2 regions of the Rothia sp. HMSC08A08 genome follow, and region 1 is predicted to be linked to the other one. Evidence: predicted binding sites of a transcription regulator. Region 1 holds the regulator's gene; the other holds the start of a gene.
What was found. The regulator LexA, encoded in region 1, represses DNA repair genes until DNA is damaged. The targets are predictions, from matches to a motif close to TCGAACANNTGTTCGA.
Positions count from the first base shown of each region.

Region 2: uvrA (excinuclease ABC subunit UvrA) is a predicted target of LexA. The motif match lies at 2,938-2,953, and genes of this name have one in related genera.

Region 1 is NZ_KV793052.1:23,545-31,044, forward strand. It holds gene HMPREF3164_RS00105 (SseB family protein) at 1-344, opposite strand, end outside; gene HMPREF3164_RS00110 (HisA/HisF-related TIM barrel protein) at 328-1,080, opposite strand; gene HMPREF3164_RS00115 (hypothetical protein) at 1,085-1,264, opposite strand; gene HMPREF3164_RS00120 (imidazole glycerol phosphate synthase subunit HisH) at 1,303-1,965, opposite strand; gene HMPREF3164_RS00125 (LysM peptidoglycan-binding domain-containing protein) at 2,262-2,894, opposite strand; gene lexA (transcriptional repressor LexA) at 3,354-4,022, shown strand; gene HMPREF3164_RS00135 (VOC family protein) at 4,126-4,494, shown strand; gene HMPREF3164_RS00140 (ATP-dependent DNA helicase) at 4,657-6,672, opposite strand; gene hflX (GTPase HflX) at 6,691-7,500, opposite strand, start outside.
Region 2 is NZ_KV793056.1:9,748-17,247, forward strand. It holds gene HMPREF3164_RS00685 (GNAT family N-acetyltransferase) at 1-31, opposite strand, end outside; gene uvrA (excinuclease ABC subunit UvrA) at 28-2,916, opposite strand; gene HMPREF3164_RS00695 (MBL fold metallo-hydrolase) at 3,094-3,867, shown strand; gene HMPREF3164_RS00700 (formate--tetrahydrofolate ligase) at 4,480-6,192, opposite strand; gene HMPREF3164_RS00705 (type I restriction endonuclease subunit R) at 6,489-7,500, opposite strand, start outside.

The DNA.
Region 1 (7,500 bases):
TGGGTTATATGAGCTTGTGAAAGCTGAGCAACAATCGGAGCAAATATTCGCACTTCACTCAACGCTTCAACAACTGCTACCTCATCAACTTCATCAGCTTCAAAAGAGGTCAGAACCCGGGCTAAACCTGGGTTCGTCAAGCCATCGTCTCCATAGTATTGATGGGTTTGTGACGTTCCCTCTCCTAGGTTCCTCCCTTTCCAGGGCTGTCCGCCAGTATCAGTTTGCCTCCCAGCGCTGCGCAATTGAGCCGCAATATGCTCTGGCAACGCGCGCCGTGCAGCTGCACGCTTTTGGGGTTCAGACAGATTCCGTTGTTCTTGTGGGTTATGAGGCATCATCATTAGCCGCCTTAAGAGCTTCCTCAAAAGTAAAATTGCCGACGTACAGCGCCTTCCCTAGGACAAGACCTTCCAAGCCCTGATTCGTCAGCGCACGAAGAGTACGAATATCTTCCAGAGAAGCAACACCTCCCGAAGCCACAACGGGATGCTCAGTGAGACTGAGAACTTCACGAAGCAGCTGTAGCCCAGGCCCTGAGAGAGCACCATCTCGGCTTACATCTGTCACAATATACCGGCATGCTCCCGCAGTTTGCAGCCATCGCACTGTGTTATGCACGGAATCGCCACACCATGCGGTCCCACGTGCTACAACGGTTCCATTGCGAGCGTCCAAACCCAGAGCTATCCGCTCACCATAGTGCCCTAGTGTTTTCTCTAACCATGCCGGATGCTGCAGCGCCGCCGACGTCACATTGATGCGATCGGGTTCAAGACTCAAGGCGAATTCCAAAGAACGTTCATCTTTAACACCGCCACTGACCTGTATTTTGATAGGATTCTGAGCTGTCGCACGAACTCGATCAATAACCTCTCGAAGGATGCAGGTGTTGTTACCACGACCAAACGCCATATCCAGATCAACAAGGTGAATCCATCGTGCCCCCGCGCGGCACCACGATAGAGCCGTTTCCACTGGATCTGCACCCTCACTCTGTTGGGAGAGGCGACCGCCTACGGGACGCACTGCACGCCCCTGAGCAATATCGACTGCGGGAAGAAGTTCTAGAGTACCCATATTCTTATCCCTGTGACCCGTATACGAAAGTTACATATGCCCCGTACCCAAAGAGGACTAAAGCAATAATCCACAGCACAATCTGCGCGCCAAGAGATATGCCCTGTTTACGGAAAGATATACCCCCACCGGCAAAGAATGCCCCAACAGTCATAAGAATAAGTCCGGAGTATAGAGGTGACATGTGATGCTCCTTCGCAGTTTTTCGTAAAATTTATGATGCTACAAACGGTTCATGACGGGAAGATGCGCAACCCAGCGGCGAAGAAATTCTTCACCTGCAGCACCCGAAGCTACCGGACAAAATTGAATTGCTGTGAGAGGACCGTTCTCGACAGCTGCAATATAACGCGGATCTGCATCAGTCCAACTGACAGCAGGCGGCTCCATATAGTCTATACTCTGGTCAAAATCCCAGGTAAACACGCCATCCTCTGCCTTGAAATTCAAGGGTTCAGGAAGATCCTGTAAAAATTTACTGGACGCAGCAGCCTCAACCCTATAGTGTCCTCGATGAGCCCCAGCGGTGGCCAGATCTTGTGCAGCACCCGGCCACTCTCCTAGTGCAGAAATATCAAGGTCTCCAAGCTCTGGGTTCACGGTTCGGATAATTTCAAACAGCATCCCAAAACCAGCCCCGGCAACGAGGACAGGACGGCCGCCTGCAACGCGCCTGCCAAGCACCCGATCACCGTGGAGTTTCCGCACAGCCTCGTATGTTTCGAGAGATTTCTTATGGCCAGCAATCACCATACCATCAGCGTCTCGTAGAGAATTGAGATCTGTGGTAACGAACGCTTGGGCACCGACGCGCTCGCACGCTTGCTGGAGCTCGCTATATGTGCCAAATTCGCCAAGTATAGCTACGGTGGGACGTGTGGGCATAGAGACTCCTTAGTTCCGCTCCCACCGGATTCCAGACGAGCAACCGGGCGAGCATACAAATGTCATGTATTCTAGGGTACAAACTCCAAGGTTTCTGCCCCTAATCTCACGCTATCATCGCATACCGCATGTTACGTCGCCTGTATTGAGCACCATATGTCCATAAAAGGGCCCTACGCGATATAGGTCCCTTTCAAAGCCACCAGTCGCAAATTAGTCATGAGAACAAAGAATGCGGAATAGTTATAATAAGCGCACATCCAGTCACGTTTTCTAGATAGCAACTATGACTGCTATCACACATTTGGGACTTCTAGACGCTGCCCGACTTTGACAGTTGAACCCTGCAGATCATTAAGTTTACTGATCTGCACCATGGTGTCGCGTGGATCAGTCTTCGGGTCTACCTCTTGTGCAATATCCCAGAGCGTATCTCCAGATTGAACGGTCACGTACCGGGTTCCTGCGCCTTGAGAATTATTTCCAGCGTTTGCTGTATGCGGCGATATAAGAATGAGCGCCCCAAGAACGACAAGGGCCGCCAGCGTTATCAGCGGAATGCCAAAAACCCAATTTTTCAGAGCCCTAGAGCAATGCATAGCACGTGTGAAAAATGAGGGATTGCGCATATTAACCACCGGCACACCTTTAAGTTTTTCTGGAACCCGCCGCTGTCCGCTTGATGTTTTACCGTTTACGCTCTGCTGAGTCTGAGAGGAAGATGTGACGTTCACTTTCTGTGGTGTAGCTGAGAATGAAGTCTCGTATACAGCACGTGATTGGGAAGAAGTCAGCCGAGGATGCGACATACGGGAACGGCGTGATGAAGCATAGTGTGAACGTGTTTGATAAGAGTCCTGTCGAACACGAGCTGGGTGAATAACGGTTAACCCCGCCGGAATTCGGGAGGAAGAAGTAGCCGCTGCCATAGTATTTTCCTTTCCGCTGGTGTGTGACCAGTTCATATCCTCGCCGTTACACACCATTCTCAGCGCTCATAATGCGGTTGGCATGAGTTCATATTCTTGCAGAAAGCACATATTTTGCTTTCGGATTCTCTCAAGATGCTCTAGAAATACCGAAGTACTTCGAAGACCGATAATCCCTGCATAGCAAGAGCTTGAACTAGAACACCCCACCGAAAAACCTCAACTTTTATCGAATATGTCTTCCGTAGACACCAACTATATCGAATCTAGTTTCGATAGTCTAGTAGAAAGTTACTAAATATTTCTTCGATTATATTCGAGGATCATAGAATATTTGTTTGAAGTTTTCCCTCTGATGCTTTAGACTGAGAACGAGACGGTTCATCGTTATGCCTACCTGGATCCAGTCAATGTTCTAGGAACCATAGCGTGCGCAAATAGTTAGAAAGAAGGCTCCGCATGACACCCGAAGCTCAGCGCCCTCCGCTGACTCCACGTCAGCAGAAAATTTTGGATGCGATTCGTACAGAAATCGAGCAGAAGGGATACCCCCCTTCGATGCGTCAGATTGGCGATATCGTTGGATTGGCTTCACTTTCTTCGGTGACTCATCAGCTCGGTCGTCTTGAGAAGATGGGATATATTCGCCGCGATCCAAAACTACCGCGTGCCATCGAGATTCTTGACGATATAGAGTCTGAGGGCGCTTCAGCCCATTTTCCGGAGCTGCCTACATTTGAGGTGAGCGATGAGGATATGGTTCCCGTGCCCCTCGTAGGTCGCATTGCTGCTGGTGGTCCTATTACGGCTGAGCAATCCGTTGAGGATGTTCTCTCTCTCCCCCGCCAGCTCGTGGGCAGTGGGAAGCTTTTCATGCTTCGCGTCAAAGGGGATTCGATGATTGACGCCGCCATATGCGACGGTGACTGGGTTGTTGTACGTGAACAACACACCGCCGATAATGGAGACATTGTTGCGGCTCTTCTTGACGACGAAGCGACCGTCAAAGTATTCCGCCAAGTAGATGGTCATACCTGGCTACTCCCCCGAAATTCCCAATATGAGCCCATACTCGGCGACCGCGCCACGGTGATGGGTAAAGTAGTTTCTGTTCTGCGAAGCATCTAACGGGGACCTTCTGACCTGCGCGCGTTTTTCTCAAAAGACACAACGCTAGAGGTTCCGTTCCTGCGTATTCAGCCGTCCCATGTCCAGAAGGAATAACAGCACAATGATTGACCGTGAGATCGTTTTTGTTGTCTATGTATCGGATATCGAGGCCTCAGCGTCCTTCTATACGAGCCTTCTAAATCTTGAAGTCAGTTTTACCTCACCACGCTATGTCACCATGGATTTAGCACCGGGAGTCTCGCTAGCGTTGTGGACCGGAGCAAGCAATGCTCTTCATGAAACTTCAATACGTACCTCTGAGGTATGTATAAATCTCAAGGGTTCCGATGCAGAAATCCTCACGCAGTACCAAGCCTGGGTGGAACAAGGGGTTGTCATATTGGAAGAGCCCCATCGTGACGTATTTGGGATGACTTTCGTAGCAAGTGATCTAGATGGGAACCGTATCCGAGTTGCCCCGATAGACTAACTAGTTACTATAGGCAGCCATAAGCGCACAATGCACCAGGTAGGGTACCGTCGAACGGTACCCTACCTTTCTCACATTACATCTATGGACGCTTCGCTACGTTTATGTCTCGGCACCAGTACCGGAATACAACGTGCATTAAGCCCGCGTATCTTATTGCTTTTAGTCAATACTCTGATAGAGCCGTTCTAAAGCACCCAAAACAACATTCTTATCCTGGGTGGTCCAAAGGTTAGGCATCGCCCGCATCAGGTACCCACCGTATCGCTGAGTCGCCAGCCTAGAGTCAAGGATTGCTACTACCCCGCGATCGTGCACGGAACGTATCAATCGCCCTGCCCCCTGAGACATGCGGATTGCCGCATGATATGCCGAAACAGCCATAAACCCATTCCCGCCTTTTTCTGCCACGGCACGGGTACGCGCTTGAGCGAGCGGATCGTCTGGGCGCGGGAACGGTATACGGTCCATCAGTACCAGACGACAGGAGTCTCCGGGAACATCCACTCCCTGCCAAAGGCTCATGGTGCCGAAAAGACAAGCATTTATATCTTCAGTAAACTCCTCGACAAGAGCCCGCAATGAGGACTCTCCCTGCAAGAGAATATTCAAATCCGTGTGCTGACGTACATATTCAGCCGCCTGCTCGGCACCTCGCTTCGACGAGAATAACCCCAGAACCCCACCACCAGAAGCTTCACATAATTCGCGTAATCGTTCGAGCTGCTGAGGATTCACGCCAAAGCTCGGTTTGGGCAAGTCGGAAGCCACGTACAGAATTCCCTGCCGTGGATAATCAAAAGGAGAGCCCACATCAAGACCTTCCCAGCGCGGAGCCTGCGGCCCAGCCAGTCCCAGGGAGCCGGCTACTGCATCGAAGGATTCCCCCACAGTAAGCGTTGCGCTCGTAAGAATAACGGTACGATCCTCAAAAAGCCCCTCACGTAAACGGCTTCCGATATTCAAAGGAGCAATGTGGAGTGTGGCGGGATCCTGATCGGAAGCTGCGGTATATCGTCCGTTTTCCCAACCGCCCTGGCGTGATAACCACAGCACTTCGCGATGTTCGGTAGACTCCAGCATGCGCGTTGCGGCATCGTGTACCTCAGAGACACGTGAACGAGCCATCTGAAGCCCGGCATCCGCCTCTTTATTGTCGCTCTTAGAGTCGGAAAGCGCCGCCCGTGCGGCATCGGCTACAGCCGCGAGTGCGTTCAGAAGTCGCCCTTCGAGCCTTTCTATCAAGCCCTCAGAAACACCTTCACATGCGGTTTCTAAAGAACCGGCGGCTTGTTCGAGCGCGCTGGAGTCTGCTTTGGAGCTCTTGCGGATATCGCGAGCGGCACGCCTGATTAAGGAAGCAGAAAGGGAATCCGTCACCGCACCGGTCACGCGGTCTGCAAGCTCATGCGCCTCGTCAATAATAGCGATATCGTGTTCGGGAAGTACACCTAAACCTTCAAAAGCGTTGATGGCAAGCAGCGCATGATTAGTAATCACGAGATCGGCTTCATATGCTTCTTGGCGCGCCCGCTCACTAAAGCACTCCTCAACGAGGGGGCAGCGTTTTCCCAAACACTCTGAGGCGCTCACAGATACCTGCGCCCAGGCACGATCCGATACACCGGGTTTAAGTTCGTCGCGGTCACCGGTTTCGGTTTTTTCCGCCCATGACCTGAGCCGCAGCACCTCTTCACCGATGCGAGACGTACTATGCTGAGGCATGTCGAAGAGGGTATCGGGTTCCTCTTCGGGGTATCCGCCGTCGAGTTTGTGCAGGCATAGATAGTTGTTCCTGCCCTTGAGGATTGCGACCTGATTTTCAGATTCGGGCTCAGAAGAGAGTGCCTCCATAAGTTTTGGAAGGTCTCGTTTTACGATCTGCGCCTGGAGGGCCAGGGTTGCGGTCGCCACAACAATGGGTTTTGTGCTTACACCCGCATGATGCAGGGCTGGCACCAAATACCCGAGGGATTTACCGGTTCCGGTGCCTGCCTGCACGAGGAGATGCCGCTCAAGGTCGAAAGCCTGCGCAACATGGGCTGCCATTCTACGTTGTCCGAAGCGTTTTTGCCCGCCCGTTTTTTCAATCACATGATCGAGCAAATCTAACACGGGTTTTGCACCGGGCAGAGTTTCAAGCTCCATCCCGGTGGGCGCAGTAATATTATCGGTCATGGGGTGCTCACGCTCTCATCACGCGAGTTCACAGACGTTTTCGGGTTCAGAGGCAGAGTCTTGAAGCTCCAATTCAAGCACTTCAAGGAGCTCGCCGTCGATCACATAGTCAGAGAGTTCTGCGGCAACATCCTCACGCACCAAAGCGGTGACAAAGGTTCCATCTGAGACAAACGCAGTACTTTTAATCTCAGCGTCCCAAGCATGAAGACGGGAAATAACTTCACCGTGGTTATAGGGGATCAGTAATTTAACTTCAAGCGATGGCCGCGGAATTGTATCCGCAATCTTCTGCTTGAGTTCGTCAATGCCCTCCCCTGTGCGCGCCGAGACGATGACGTGGTTCGGTTCGCGCTGTCGCATGCGTTCGAGGATAAAGGGATCAGCCGCATCCGCTTTATTGAGCACAATAATCTCGGGTATACGGCGAGCATCTAAATCTGCGATAACCTCACGCACGGCGCGAATCTGCCCCTCAGGGTCTGGGTGAGATGCGTCTACCACATGCAGAATCACGTCTGCATCGGCTACCTCTTCGAGTGTGGAACGGAATGCTTCCACGAGCTGGGTGGGCAACGAACGCACGAATCCTACAGTGTCCGAAAGCGTATAGCCGATGCCGTCCGGAGTCTGTGCTTTACGCACGGTCGGATCCAGGGTTGCGAAGAGAGCGTTTTCCACCAGAACACCGGCATCGGTCAGACGATTCAGCAACGACGACTTACCTGCGTTCGTATACCCCGCGATAGCGACCGAGGGTACCCTGTTGCGTTTACGGCTTAGGCGTTTTGTCTCACGTGCGGGCGCCATAGCGGCTATTTCGCGCTT
Region 2 (7,500 bases), on a different contig from region 1:
CTCGCGGATGATTACCTGAAATATGACTCACACCAAAAGTTCCTTGATGAAACGTCCGGTATGAGACTCCTCAACCTGTGCGACGTCTTCAGGCGTTCCTTCGGCGATTACGGTGCCTCCACCATCGCCACCTTCCGGACCCATATCAATAATCCAGTCGGCACATTTAATGACATCAAGGTTGTGTTCAATTGTGATAACGGTATTGCCCTTATCAACGAGAGACTGAAGCACAGTTAAGAGCTTACGGATATCCTCAAAATGCAGACCCGTTGTAGGCTCATCAAGCACATAGATCGAACGACCGTTAGAACGCTTCTGCAGCTCTGCGGCAAGTTTCACGCGCTGCGCCTCACCACCTGAAAGCGTGGTTGCGGGCTGCCCTAGACGAATGTAGCCAAGCCCCACATCAACCAGCGTGTTCAAGTGCCGAGCGATCGGGGTGAAGGCCGCAAAAAATTCTGCAGCTTCCTCCACCGGCATTTCAAGCACATCAGAAATAGTCTTACCTTTGTAATGCACTTCGAGGGTTTCGCGATTATAGCGTTTTCCCTGGCAGGTTTCACAGGGCACATACACATCCGGCAAGAAGTTCATCTCAATCTTGAGGGTACCGTCACCCGAGCATGCTTCGCATCGACCGCCTTTAACGTTGAACGAGAACCGCCCGGGCGTATATCCGCGCACTTTAGCCTCATTCGTCTCGGCAAAGAGCTTACGAATATGGTCGAACACGCCGGTGTATGTCGCAGGATTCGACCGCGGAGTACGCCCAATAGGCGATTGGTCAACGTGAATAACCTTATCCAGATGTTCCAGACCGTCTACCTTCTTGTGCCGTCCTGGAACCTGTTTTGCACCGTTGAGTTTATTCGCCAGTGAGGTATAGAGAATATCGTTCACGAGGGTTGATTTACCCGATCCCGATACGCCTGTGATCGCGGTAAAAACACCTAGGGGGAAGGTAACATCAACATTTTTGAGGTTGTTCTCGCGAGCTCCATAGACCTTTAACACACGTTTACGGTCATGTGGGCGGCGTTTCTTTGGAACTTCAATAGAGCGCCGACCCGCCATATAATCACCGGTTATCGACTTTTTATTGGACAAAAGTTCTTTGTAAGTGCCCGAATGGACGATTTCACCGCCGTGTTCGCCCGCACCTGGTCCGACATCAACAATCCAGTCGGCTTCCCGCATCGTGTCTTCGTCATGTTCCACTACGATGAGGGTGTTTCCCATATCGCGTAGCTTTGTCAGGGTATCGATTAGACGTCGGTTGTCGCGCTGGTGCAAACCTATAGAGGGCTCATCCAACACATAAAGCACGCCAACGAGCCCGGAGCCAATCTGGGTTGCCAGTCGTATGCGCTGGGCCTCACCGCCCGAAAGCGTGCCAGCAGAGCGTGATAACGTCAGGTAATCGAGCCCTACGTCCAAGAGGAATTGCAAGCGTGCATCAAGCTCTTTAAGTACCTGGTCGGCAATCTTAGCCTCACGAGGAGTCAGCTTTAGGGCGCGCATAAAATCTAAGGCGGTACGAAGTGGCATAGCGGTTACATCCGCAATGGATTTACCCTCAATTTTGACGCTGAGAATAGTAGGGTTCAGCCGCGCACCGTGACATACCGGGCATGCAACCTGACGCATATATTGTTCGTAGCGATCACGCGCAAAATCAGATTCAGTTTCTTGATGTTTACGCATGATATTGGCTTTAACACCCTCAAACCCGGAAGTATAGCGGCGTTCGCGTCCAAAACGGTTGCGGTACGAGACCTCAACTTTAAAATCTTTGCCCTCCAGAATTGCTTTGCGAACTTTGGCAGGAAGATCTTTCCACGGAGTGTTAAGATCAAATCCGAGCTCTTCGCCGAGACCTGCAAGAAGACGCAGCCAATACTCGGTGGTAGATTTTCCCTGCGACCACGGAGCAATAGCACCTTCACCCAGAGTCATGTCTGGGTTGGGTACTAAAAGATCTTCATCAACTTCAAGCCTGGAACCAATACCATCGCAAGCTTGGCATGCGCCGAAGGGCGAGTTGAAGGAGAAGGCACGCGGCTCAATAGTGTCCACCTGCAGGGGGTGATTGTTGGGGCAGGCAAGGTTTTCACTAAATGTTCGGGTGCGTTCGGGTGAATCTGCCTGTACATCTACGAATTCGATGAGCAAGCGGCCATCGGCTAGTCTGAGTGCGGTCTCCACGGAATCGGTCAGTCGCTGGTGAATACCCTCCTTAATCACGATACGATCTACCACAACGTCAATGGTGTGTTTGTATTGTTTCGCTAGTTTAGGAGGATCCGAGAGTTGAACTGTTTTTCCGTCCACCCGGGCACGCGAATAGCCCTGTGTCACCAAGTCTTTGAACAGATCAACAAACTCACCTTTGCGAGCTGATACCACGGGGGCAAGAACCTGCAAACGCGTACGTTCGGGGTATTCCAGCAGTGCATCGACAATCTGCTGCGGGGTTTGCTTGGTAATTTCTTCACCGCACACTGGGCAGTGCGCACGCCCTACACGAGCCCACAGCAGGCGCATATAATCGTAAATCTCGGTTATGGTGCCTACCGTCGACCGCGGGTTTTTTGAAGTAGATTTCTGGTCGATAGAGACCGCTGGCGATAGCCCCTCAATAAAATCAACATCAGGCTTATCTACCTGCCCAAGGAACATACGCGCGTAGGAAGATAGTGATTCAACGTACCTGCGCTGTCCCTCTGCGAAGATGGTGTCGAAAGCAAGTGAAGATTTACCAGATCCCGATAGCCCTGTAAAAACCACCATTGCGTCACGTGGAATCGTAAGATCAACGTTCTTGAGGTTGTTTTCGCGAGCACCCTGCACACGAATGCTGCTAAGGTCATTTGAACGCAAAGGGGCGGTTGCTGATTCAGCACGGGGAGGCATCGAAAATCCTTTCGTCTATCTTCGAATCTACATTCTACGCTCTTTCGGCGGGGATAGCATGCTTTATGATGCGGGTTTGACTCGTGGCGAACGTTTTTCCTGGTGACTTTCATTCCCGTTACCCCCTTATACCTGCCGCTAGAAACGGGATATACACCGCATCAGTACACTGGATATATGGCTACTTATCCCGAATCAACTCTTATCTTCGAAAATCCGGAATTTACGGTACGTGCCCTAAGCGTCTCAGACATGGATAACAGCGTCTACCTGATCACGATTCGCCATACTGGTGAGCAAATGCTGATCGATCCCGCTTATGATGCAGAAGCACTGTATACCTTCACGCTTGAGGCAATCATGCAGGACTGTCCAAACCTAGCCCTTACAGAAGAGAACGACCGCCGAGTGCGCATTCTCGAATCTGAAGAAGATTTCGAGCCTATCCCCCGCCGTGCTCTTGGCGTGACGGGTATTATGGTCACCCATGGGCACTGGGACCACATTCGTGCTCTGCGCGAGCTTGAATCTCTCACCGGTGCCATTACTTATGCAGGATCCGCGGACGCCGAGGCCATTCGTGCGCAAGAAAATTTCACGGTCGAAAACGAGTTAAACGGCGGCGAAGTTTTTGATTTTTACGATACAGAGCTGCAGGTGCGCGCTATTTCCGTTCCCGGGCATACTCCCGGATCCATCGTATATTCTGTGCAGACCACATGGGAAGATGACTCCCCTGCTACCTTGCTTTTCACCGGCGATGCGCTCTTCCCCGGCGGCGTAGGCAAGACCGATTCTCCCGCGCAGTTTGGCGAACTTTTCTCAAACGTTCTTGAAAAGCTCTTTGGAAACTTTGATGATGAAGCGATTGTGCTTCCGGGTCACGGGCGTTCCACAACATTAGGCACCGAGCGTCCGCACCTTGAAGAATGGGGTTCACGGGGCTGGTAGCCCAGTACATCCTGTAGGCTTTCTAGCAGCACAAGTCTGGTTAAACAAAACGACCGCGCTACCATAGCGCGGTCGTTTTATGACACCCGGGGGTATCTATCACTCACTCAAACACAAGCAACTCGAGGACAATTCATGAAACCTTCGATCACTTGATAACTCAAGTTTAGCCTACTTTTGGGTCGGTTTTCTACATGGTTTTCACTCTCCAAAAACCTTAGATAAGCTGAGCGCATATTTGTAACCATTCTGTTATTTTTACCCCGCATGAAAGCAGGGCATTTAAATACCAATCGAGATTTTATTGATTTTTGTATGGCGTAAATCACTAAAACTTTTTTCTGGAAGTTCCGCGTCATACAGCCATTTTTCAAGGTATACCCCTAAATAACAGTATTGTTAAACCCGCGTAATCATGCGGGTTCTATACACCAATTGGTCTGTTTGAATGGTTTTTTCGCAACACACACGAAATCGGTAAAAACTACCCCTCGGTACAGCCCGCGAAGACACAGAAAAGGTGCCGTGCGCATCCCAACATAACGAGGATGCCCACGGCACCTTATCAAGCTTGCCTTCGTCTTTTATGGGCGAAATATGACCCAGAAACCACTACGAAAGACCGATCATCGTACCGTTTTCATCAAAACCAATACGCTCTGCAGCAGGGCTCTTGCTCAGACCGGGCATGGTGCGCATCGTGCCGCAAATAGCGTAAACATAACCGGCACCTGCGGCAAGACGAACCTCGCGCACAGGCAAAGTCCAGCCGGTGGGTGCACCCTTGAGGGAAGCATCAGAAGAGATCGACAGGTGGGTCTTTGCAATCACCACAGGTAGATGCGAATACCCCAGATCGGCAAAACGCTTAAGCTGCTTTGCCGCTGCGGGAGCAATCGAGATACCGTCTGCCCCGTAAACCTTAGTGGCAACCTTCTCAAGCTTAGTTTCGAGAGAATCCTCAAGATCATAGGTGTACTCCAGGTTCGAAACGTCGTCGCAAGCCTCAGCAACCACATTTGCCAGGTCAATCGTACCCTTGCCACCCTCAGCAACACCATGATGGATAGCTACGCGAGCGCCAGCCTCTTCGGCAATACGGCGAATAGCTTCATGCTCAGAATCGAAATCGGTGGGGAACGCGTTAATAGCCACCACCGGCTGCACACCGAAGTTACGCACAATCTCAATGTGCTTCTTCAGGTTAGTAGCCCCTGCTTCAACGTCGGCAGGGTTCTCTTCAAGCATGCCTTCGGGCAGAGGCTTGCCCGGTACGATCTTGTACAGCCCAGAGTGGGATTTGAGGGAACGTACGGTGACAACCAGCACAGCGGCATCAGGCTTCAGCCCTGAGATTCGGCATTTAACGTTAAAGAAACGTTCAGCACCCATATCTGCACCGAAACCTGCCTCAGTAATCACGTAGTCGGAGTATTCCAAGCCAACGTAGTCAGCGACAACTGAGGAGTTACCGGTAGCGATGTTCCCGAAGGGTCCCGCGTGAATAAGTGCCGGAGTGTGTTCGAGAGTCTGAAGCAGGTTGGGGTTAATGGCATCCGCCAGAATAACAGCCATTGCGCCGTCAGCCTTCAAATCGGCGGCGGTGACTGCCTCACCATCGTAGTTCAGACCGATAACAATCTTCGCCAAACGTTTGCGCAGGTCCTCAAAGGAGGTTGCCAGCGAAAGAATCACCATGATTTCAGAGGCACTGGTAATATCAAACCCGGTCTGTCGGGGCACGCCGTCAATACGCTCGCCCAGACCGACTACGATGTTGCGCAGGGAGCGGTCGTTCATGTCGATAACGCGGCGCCACTCGATAGCACGGGGGTCGAGACGCAGGTCATTACCCTGGTGCAGGTGGTTATCGATCATGGCGGCCAGTAGGTTGTGGGCTGCGGTAACGGCGTGGAAATCACCGGTCAGATGCAGATTTAGCTTCTCCATGGGAACGATCTGCGAGTAACCGCCGCCAGCGGCACCGCCTTTAATACCGAAGGTTGGTCCCATGGCAGGCTGGCGAAGCGCCAGCGCAGCTTTACGTCCGGTCTGGGCGAATCCCTGTGCTAGCGAGACAGAGGTTGCGGTCTTACCTTCGCCGAGCGGTGTGGGAGTTACAGCGGTAACGACAATGTACTTGGAACCGCGCTTTTGGGCGGTTTCTGCGTTGGTGCTTTCGTCGAGCAGGACCTTGGCAACATATTTACCGTAGGGCTCCAAACGATCTTCGCTGATGCCGTTCTCGGCGGCTATTTCGGTGATGGGCTTAAGCTCAGCAGCGAGAGCAATTTCGAGGTCGGAAGGGAAAGGCTTGGTCATCATCGTCCTTTGCAGTTGTAGCCAACAGTTCCATATCCCATTCTATGCTCTAGCTCACGGAATGTCACTCATTTCTGCCTATGCTAACGGACTCTCAATACCTTTCGACATACAGAGAGAATACTTATCAGTGGTAACTTTATAGCCAGTGTTCCATAGGATTCTGCCACATGTGATCACCCTGAGAGTGTATAAGGCGGGGGACATTTGCAGCGGGGCGTGATCTTCGAGCCGGTGCTCTCTAAGTTCAAAGAAACTATATACAAACTGAACGAGTTTCTTGAACGTCTTTACATCTGCTATCGCCCTAGGAAAGGACGGAACCGCTCGTACAGACCTCGAGTTGCTTTTTCGACACGTTTCTTTGTGCGGGCATACGCACTCTTTGTAGCACCAAACCGGCGTATTTTTGGCAGGATTTTCGGGAAGTCAGTTCCAGTTGTCTTGAATTCTCCTGTCTCAAAGGCCCTGTCCATAAACAGTTTAGTTTTTTCAGGGTTTAGTTTCTCAGTTTTGATCAGCTCTTGCTCTTCGTTTTCACGAATGCCAGACGCATAACGGATTAGTCCTTCAGCCGTATCAGCGTAAACATCCGGGTTCTTTACCACTTCTTCTACGTATCCCCGAATAATATCCTCACTGGGGCGTAACTCGGGGTTTGCATGTACCGCGCGGTTGATGGAGCGGCGAATGGTATCGCGTTCCTCCCCATCTTCCGCACCGTGAAGGCGAGCAACGAGTTCCAGAATATAATCAACATTGACTTCCTGGTGCTTCACCAAGTCGATTTCAAAAACCAGCTGCTCGAAAGCCTCAACAGTTTTTTGAGCTTCGGATACTTCCTCGTCAGTTGATGCTGCGAACTCGTCAGGATCCTCTAAAATAATATGCGCTTCGGCAACTTCTGCACGTACATCCTGGTAGGTTCCGGTGTAGTCCTGGAGCGTGTAGTCGTCAATTAGTTGTGCCTGTTCGTCATATTCGTCGAACATCATGAGCTTATTATGTAGATCAAGCACTTCGCCCAGAGTCTGCACAAACTCCGCTTTCTGGCCCTCGCTAGCCAGTGCTAATCCTGTAGCACCAATAGGAAATGATTCAAGCAGCTCAGTAGCTTTTTGGGTGTACGCTGCGTATATCTGTGAGTAAGGTTCAATGAGAGCGGTGCTTGCAGCATTTTTATCGCCGAAAAGCCCAAGCGCCTCATTCGTATTTTCTTCAAGATCGCGAAAGCACACGATATTCCCGTAGGGTTTAACAGCGTTAAGGATGCGGTTCGTACGGCTATAGGCTTGCATAAGCCCATGCATG